2 regions of the Ureibacillus sp. 179-F W5.1 NHS genome follow, and region 1 is predicted to be linked to the other one. Evidence: riboswitches for the same ligand, from Rfam matches in the RefSeq annotation. Region 1 holds a riboswitch; the other holds the start of a gene.
The links. A riboswitch is a leader RNA that binds a small molecule or an ion and turns the genes downstream of it on or off. The one in region 1 is predicted to bind cobalamin.
Positions count from the first base shown of each region.

Region 2: it holds a riboswitch for cobalamin, as region 1 does, so the genes downstream of both, ACH0B5_RS05045 (hypothetical protein) here and ACH0B5_RS14825 (glutaredoxin family protein) in region 1, are expected to answer to the same signal.

Region 1 is NZ_JBIQFG010000041.1:24,046-28,259, forward strand. Features, by position in the region: gene ACH0B5_RS14810 (hypothetical protein) at 1-148, opposite strand, end outside; gene ACH0B5_RS14815 (YjcZ family sporulation protein) at 308-451, shown strand; gene ACH0B5_RS14820 (bifunctional metallophosphatase/5'-nucleotidase) at 501-1,940, opposite strand; cobalamin riboswitch at 2,131-2,313, shown strand; gene ACH0B5_RS14825 (glutaredoxin family protein) at 2,522-2,746, shown strand; gene nrdI (class Ib ribonucleoside-diphosphate reductase assembly flavoprotein NrdI) at 2,743-3,102, shown strand; gene nrdE (class 1b ribonucleoside-diphosphate reductase subunit alpha) at 3,099-4,214, shown strand, end outside.
Region 2 is NZ_JBIQFG010000006.1:97,272-101,485, reverse strand. Features, by position in the region: gene cobS (adenosylcobinamide-GDP ribazoletransferase) at 1-33, opposite strand, end outside; gene ACH0B5_RS05055 (bifunctional adenosylcobinamide kinase/adenosylcobinamide-phosphate guanylyltransferase) at 45-614, opposite strand; gene ACH0B5_RS05050 (ABC transporter substrate-binding protein) at 747-1,700, opposite strand; gene ACH0B5_RS05045 (hypothetical protein) at 1,703-2,251, opposite strand; cobalamin riboswitch at 2,401-2,577, opposite strand; gene ACH0B5_RS05040 (Fur family transcriptional regulator) at 2,638-3,060, opposite strand; gene ACH0B5_RS05035 (metal ABC transporter permease) at 3,057-3,917, opposite strand; gene ACH0B5_RS05030 (metal ABC transporter ATP-binding protein) at 3,932-4,214, opposite strand, start outside.

The sequences.
Region 1 (4,214 bases):
AGCTTACTGTTAATGGTTCAGTTACCTCCAAAATATGTATTAAAGTGATGTATCCTTTAAATTTTTTTGAGTTGACAAAAGCCTGTGCACATTCTTTTTTTACTACACGTTTCCAATCTAAACGATTTCCGTATTTTCTTTTTAGCATTTGCCGCCTCCTATAGAAACAAGTATTTCTACAATATTACCATTTACTGGAGGTTTGTAGTGAGAAAATTAAAAAAAGATTCGGACCAATACATCCGTCTAGTTCCAACTAAAAGCATTACATATGATGTATTGAAATGAATTTGAGGAGGTGTTCGATTTGGGTAAAAACGTTGGTGGTGAATACGGTTATGGCGGTAACGACTATGGTAATGGCTCAGGCTTTGCATTACTAGTCGTTTTATTCATCCTTTTAATTATTGTTGGTGCTTACTTCTGGAACGGTGGCTACGGTGGCTACTAATTAACCAGTAATCATCCAGGCCCTCCAAATATTGGAGGGCTTTTCCTATTTAATCAATTACTTTAAATGAACCGTGATGAGGTACATCAATAGGCATAAAGTTTTTTAAATAACCTTTTAGTAGGAAGAAAACGGTATAAGCTGTTTCATAAAGAATTTCCCGATTCTTTAATAATGGGAAATCATAGCCAGTTAATCGATAACTGTTGAGAACAACTTCATAGGTTGACTCGTCTTTTAATGGCTCTCCTTTAAACGTAATATTCTTTACACGTTTTCCAACGGGATTCCTTATGTCAATCGTATAAGAGAGTCCGCCCCAAAAATCATATTGATAAGGTTGGGGTGTTTTTGGGTATACATTTGTACGAAAGTCAATTTTTCCCTCGTTATTCAATGCGAAAACAGCTGCACTACTTTCCATTAATTGTTTAATTTCAAATCCGAATAAGGAAATGACTTTTAGGGTATGTTCCCTCGTATTGAATACGATATCTCGGTTCGTAATGCTTCCTTTAAATCCTCCCTTTTCAAGGAAAGCGAGGTCGCATACAGAAATTTGTGCGCCTGTTGCTTTGATCTGCATGTCGTGAAGAAGCTGTATATAAGGGTGACTTGTTAACCTAGCCTTTAATAACCCTTCGTATGTATAATCCTTTTCTATATAGGTAATTTCCTCATCTAACCACCTTTCAACTTCTGAAGGATAAGAAGTATGGTCAGTTTTTAATGGATGAAATTTACCACTACTTTGTTTCGTTTCGCCATAAAAATTTACTTGAATCTCTATAAAGCCTTTTCCGTGGGAAGCAGGCTGGACTGTTAATGTTTGTTGAATTCTCTTATTGAAATATAAATGTTGATGTCCTGTTATAAGGAGGTCGATATCTTCCGTTAACTCTAAAATTTCATTTGCCTCGTTTTCACCTATTCGTTCTTGAAATATAGCTCCTGTTAAAGGGTCTTCGGAGAAACCACCATGATAGGCGACGATTAAATAATCGGGTTTTTCATAAGTCTTTACAAAAGTAACCCAATGTTGAATAGACTTAAGAGCGGATTGGAAAGAAAGATCGGTTAAATAGCCGTGTTCATCCCATAATGGGGTGAAATGAGTTGTAGCGCCGATGACAATAAATTTTCTTCCACGAATGATTTTCGTATAATAAGGTTTGGAAAAGTCTCCAATATTGCAGCTAATCCAAGGAAATCGAAATTGGGAGTGTAATTTTTTAATATTGGGCAAATGGTCGTTAAACTCATGGTTACCGTAAACGGCCACATCATACAATTCGTTTGCAAGGGTAATCATAGGGTGATTTTCATTGTTACTTATATGCTTGTAATAAAAAGAAGCTGGGCTACCATCTAAAAAGTCACCATTATCGATGACTAAGTCAGCCTTAAGACTTTTCATTTGATGAAATAATTGCTCAAACCGATCCAATCTACCATGTAAGTCACTCGTAATTAAAATCGTGATCGCCATAAACCTCACCCCTATATCTTTTTTATAGCATAATTTGAATGAGCGTTCAGCAAATCTTTTTTAATTTTTTTTTATGAAAAACAAAGGCGAATAGAGGGTTTGAAAGGTGACGAATTGGAAAAGCAGATTTTATTCATTTACATAATCCTGGGGAGTATGCTAAACTAATTCCAGAAGATAAAAACTATATATTGTGTTCATTTTTATTAGGTACTACTATATGTAGTTTAAAAGGGAAGTTCGGTCATGACGCCGACGCTGTCCCCGCAACTGTGAAGCTGACGAGGATTTTGAATACCACTGTGCAAATGCATGGGAAGGAAATCGGAGAATGAGGCTAAGCCAGGAGACCTGCCTATAAAAATGCGATGACATTTCTTCGGGGATTGAGAAATGGAGACGTTACCATTTTTCAATTTTTACGAACGTTTCCATAAAGGCTATTTCTTTTCGAAGAGATAGCCTTTTATTATTTTAACATTCTAACTACATATTGTTATAGCTGATTGAGGCAAGATATAAAACTTTGTCTAAAATCAGTAACAAAATATAGATTTAATAGATTAAGAAAGAGGGATTATATGAAACTATTTACGAAAACAATTTGCCCAAAATGTATGTGGGTAAAAACAGAAATACAACAAGCGGGACTTGAAGTAGAAATTATTAATATTGATCATAATGAAACTGAAAAACAACGGTTAATAGATGCAGGCTTTTTAACAGTGCCCGTTTTAGAACATGAAGGGAAGTTTATTGGGGATGTAAATGAAATTATCTCCCACATCGAGTTGGTTCATCAATGATTGCATATGCAAGTCGCACAGGAAACGTAAGATATATCGTTTCCAAAATAGAAGCAGAGTCTATTGAAATTCAAGAGGATTTACAAATAGACGAGCCCTATTTATTAGTTACTTATACAGATGGCTTTGGTGATATTCCAATGAAGGTATCACGATTTTTAGAACAAAATGAAGCCCATTGTAAAGGGGTAGTGGTAAGTGGTAATAGCAATTTTGGACCAAGTAACTTTGGTGGTGCCGGGGACAAAATAGCTGCCAAATATCAAATTCCTTTAGTCCGTAAATTAGATTTACGAGGTTACCAAGCAGATTATGAAGCAATTCAACAGTTTTATGAAACGAGGGTACTTGTATGAAGACATATTTAAAGTTAAATAATGATGTGTTAAATCGTTACAGCTCTACAGGACAATTGGAATTAGAAAAGGATCGTGAGGCGACACGCCGATACTTTTTAGAGTATGTAAATGTTCGGTTACGTTATTTTATCGACGTGGAAGAAAAGATTCGTTACTTAGTAGATGAAGGTTACTATGAGAGAGAATTTATCGAGCTGTATGATATGGATTTTATTAAAAAATTGTATAAAAAGGCTTACGATTACAACTTCCGCTTTCCATCGTTTATGAGTGCGAGCAAGTTTTATGATAGCTATGCATTAAAAAGCCGTGACGGAGAAGAAATTCTAGAAAAATATGAAGATCGTATTGTGATTATTGCTTTGTATTTAGCACAAGGTGATAGAACCCTTGCTGAACGAGCGGTGGAAGCGATGATGGAAGCTTACCAACCTGCTACTCCAACAGCATTGAACAGTGGGAAAAGAGCCCGTGGGGAACTAGTAAGTTGCTTTAAATTATCGATGGATGACTCGATGAATAGTATTGCTGAAAATATTGGGTATTGTTTAGAGCTATCCCGTTTAGGTGGAGGCGTCGGTGTTAACTTAACGGATTTACGTCCCCTGGGTGATCCAATTAAAGGCATATTAAACCGTGCGAGTGGCGTTATTCCAGTGGCCAAGCTGTTAGAAAATGCTTTTAGTTATTCCAATCAACTCGGACAACGCAATGGTTCTGGGGTTGTATACTTGAATATTTTCCATGGTGATATAGAAAACTTCATTTCATCGAAGAAGCCAAATGCTGACGATAAAATACGATTAGCAACTCTTTCAACGGGTATTATTATTCCAAGCATTTTCTTTGAATTAATGAAACGGGATAAAGATATAGTATTATTTAGCCCATATGATATTTATAAAGAATATGGGAAACGCATGTCGGAAATATCTATCTCCGAAATGTATTATGAATTACTAGATAACCCAAATATCAGAAAAATTAAACGATTGAATGCCCGTAGACTTTATACAGAAGTGAAAAAAGCCCAATTTGAATCGGGTTATCCTTTTGAAATTTTTGATGACAATGTAAATGATGTTCATCCATTGAAAAATATTGGACGA
Region 2 (4,214 bases), on a different contig from region 1:
TGATAATAGAAGTCCAATCAAATGATGTTTCATAGTTCTCCTCCCTACTTCCAACGTTTCCTTAAACTATAGTCCATTTCGTATGCTTCGTCACACTTTTCAACAATCCATTGATGCATTTTCCCTAATAGGGAGCAATATCGATTCACTTCTGAAAACTTAGATTGAGCTTCATCCAATAATTCATTTGATACAAGCAATAAAATACAATCATTTACTTCTTTCCATTTTAGTACTTGTTCCTTTAACGCTTGTATATATCGGTTTATTTCATGTGTCCTTGCCTCTCCATTTAATAACTCCGTTTTATAGAGCACATTATTTAACCAAGTAGTAAGACAATCCCACACAACGATAGGATGTTCTGCAAACAACTCGTCATTAAATACTAAGTCATCTACAATTTCAATTGTTTCCCATTGAACGGAAGAGTTGAATCGATCTTGTTGATGACGTTTAATTCGTTCTGCCATCTCCTCATCAATTGCTACCCCAGATGCAATATAAAGTAGACGCTTTCGGTCATAGATTTGAAAAAGTTGCTTCGCATAACGTTCTGCGAAGGCACTTTTCCCACTACGAACACCGCCAGTAATAAAAATGATTTTCCCCATAAATAGCTCCTCGAAAAAATTCACAAAATAAATACGTTCTTTCCCCTATTAACCATATCAAATAAAATAAAAAAAATCTGCTATCTTTCTACGGCTAAGCATCGTAGTCATCAAGCAGATTTATTTACTTAATTATTCATTAAATAATTCTGGGTAAATCGTTTTGGCAATCATTTCAACTGCTTCACCGATACGTGGTCCTGGACGATCCATAATATCCGCATTTAATAGATACACTTCTTTATTTTGAACTGCTGAAATTGTAGACCATCCTTCTCTAGCTAATATTTCACCCTTTGGATCTTCTATATAATTTACCGTCGAAACAATCGCTTCAGGATTTCTTGTAATTAGATCTTCTTCTGTTACTGCAAACCATCCTTGTTGATCAGCATAAATATTTTCCACACCTGCTGCCTCAATCATTTCTTGTTGGAATGTACCAGAACCGATAGACCAAATGTCTGGAGCTGGTGAAATTTCAAAATAAACTTTTTTCTTTTGTTCAATCGACTTTGTTTTTTCTTGAACAGCTGCAATTTGAGATTGAATATCTTCTACAACTTGTTTTCCTTCTTCTTCCACTCCCATTACTTCAGCCATTTGTTCGATATCACCATAAACATCGTTAATAGAAGTTGCTGATTGAATAACGAATACTTTAAGTCCTGCGCTTTCCAATTGGTCAATTTGAGCTTCTTCTCCAGTTGTATAAGCAAATACGACATCTGGATTTAATTCAATAATACGTTCCGTATTTACCGTCATGGAATCTGTTACACGTTCGATTTTTAAAGCTTCCTCCGGATATGTATCATATTCCGATGCTCCAATAATTTGATCCCCTACACCTAGCTCGAATAAAATTTCTGTATTACTTGGTTGTAGAGAAACGATTTTTTCAGGGACTTCTTCAAAAGTTACTTCTTGTCCACGGTCATCTACTACTGTATAGGGACCACTTTCTTCCGTACTGTTTGTTTTTGAAGCTGTATCATTCGTAGCTTTTTGTTCCCCATCAGAACAACCAACTAATAGCAATGAGATGGCAAGTGGTGCCATCCACTTCTTGTTGAAAAATTTCATCGTCACACTTCCTCTTTTTTTCTTTTTTTATTAGGATAGGATTTACTTATAAATGGGACTTCTTCAATACCATGCATTTTATTTGTATAAACAGCCATAACAAAAAATACATTGGCTAGTAGCCCTAAATAATTAAATAGTATTTCCGGTACTTCCCTCTCCTCACTTACTTTATGAAGAGCCCGGTAAGATTTTTTCGCTTCGCTACGACAAATATGTAAAAATGTTGCAGCTAGACACCCTTGAGGCAGTAAAAATTGCTTTATCTCTTCCCCCACTTGTTCAACATAAAAATCATATCGACTGCTTAACCAACTTAAATCTTCTTCTGTTACCGATAACTTCCCACGAACTGATCCATTTACGTGATAGGCCATCGGATGGATTTTGTGCAAATCATCTAAAACAACTCGGCAATTCTCCTCTTCTTGCAACAAAGGCAATACTACCCCTATTTTTGTTGTAAGAGAATCAGTTCGAATCTCGAAGTCAACTAGACAACTTTTCTCCCTCATAAATGGATAGCAGCTGTAACGGCTATCTTTTCGAATAGGAACACCCCTTTCTTAGTGATAACATCCCTTCGGATAGGAAAGCATGGCAATAAAAAAGCCAACCGAGAACGGATGGCATAAATTACAATATAGAACAAAAAAATTATAAAATAATGCCGCACATTCTCTTTAGTTCCGAAGAGGTTTGTTACGATCAGAAAAAGATAGGTCTCCTGGCTCGTGTTTATCGTTTCAAGAGCCTTCCCATCCCTTTAGACAGTGGCATTTTCTTGAAACAAACACATACAGTTGCGGACACAGCTTCGGCATCTCACCGAATTCCCTATTAAGCGTATCATCGCATCTTTTTCCTGCAAACGTATTCACTTAATTGCAATGTATCATATTTTCTCAAATAAATGAACAGTAATTTTTAAAGGAAGTTAAACGGTTTCATGTACACAATTTTGGCATTTCCCGTAAATCTCAAATTTATGGGATTCGATCGCACAATCTGGCAATTTCTCTTGTATCATTTCCATTGGACAAACAGAAATTTCCTTCACTTTTCCACACTCCATACATATAAAATGATGATGATGGTGTTCTGATTCACAATGCATTCGGAAATTTCTTTCGCCATTTAGCTCGGTTTCTTCTAATATGCCAAGATCAACAAAAGTAGCTAAATTTCGGTAAATTGTATCAAAACTCATTCCCGGGAAATCCTTTTTCAATACAGAAAGGAGATCTCGAGCAGTTAAATACTTATCCGTATCTTCAAACATATTCAAAATTAGCTCACGTTTATCTGTTTTTTTATAACCGTTATCTTTTAAAATTTCCCATGCTCTCGTAATATTCATTTAACTGCTCCCCTTCCTTGCTTTAAATGTAGAATGATCTTTTTTGTTATTATAACAATTAATAGGATAAGTATAGAAGTAACAACAATCGTTCCACCGGGTGCTAGGTTTAAATAAAAGGCACTGACCAATCCGATAATCACAGCAGCTTCCCCAAACAAAATGGAATAAATGATTGTTTGTTTAAAGCCCCGTGCTATTCGCATACTTGCCGCAACTGGAAGAGTAATTAAAGAAGAAACTAATAGTATACCGACAATTCGCATACTTGCTGCGATGACTAACGCCACAACAATCATAAATAAAAAGTGAATCCATTTTGCGGGTAGGCCACTCGCATTGGCATATTCCTCATCAAAGGATAAAACGAACATTTCTTTGAAAAAAGCAAATAAAAATAAAAAGACAACGATCGCAATACCGATGACAACCCATAAATCTTGTCTAGAAACAGCCGAAACAGAGCCAAATAAATAGCTCATTAAATCTGTATTAAAGCCACTAGCTAATGAAATAAAAATGGCGCTAAGACCAATTCCCCCCGACATAATAATCGGTATGGCAAGCTCTTCATAATGTTTATAAAGTCTACGTAATCGTTCAATTAAAATGGATCCACTAACCGATGCAATAATTCCTAAATAAATTGGATTTAATAATGCAAAGGCAGTGAAAGTTTGACTTAAATATAAACTTCCTGCAATTCCCGCTAATGTCACATGGGACAATGCATCCGCAATAAGGGACATTCTTCTTACAACAATAAATACACCTAATACCGGTGCAATCACTCCAATAATTAGCCCTGAGAAAAAGGCATTTTGTAAAAATTCATAGTTTAAAATTGCTTCAATCATTTGCCTTCTCCTCTTTAATGAATCTTTCGAACCGCATGGCCATACCAATTATCCAATTGATTTTGTGAAATCGTATCAAAATCCTCTTTATATCCATGGAAATGGATCGTTTGGTTTAAACAAGCTACATGGCTAATACGGTTGGAAACGGTATCGACATCATGGGTAACTAAAATAATTGTTTTATTTTGTTCCTCGTTTAAAGTTGCTAACATATCATAAAATGATTGGACATTTTCATGATCGATTCCGACAGTCGGTTCATCTAAAATTAAAATTTTCGGGTTAGAAATCAAT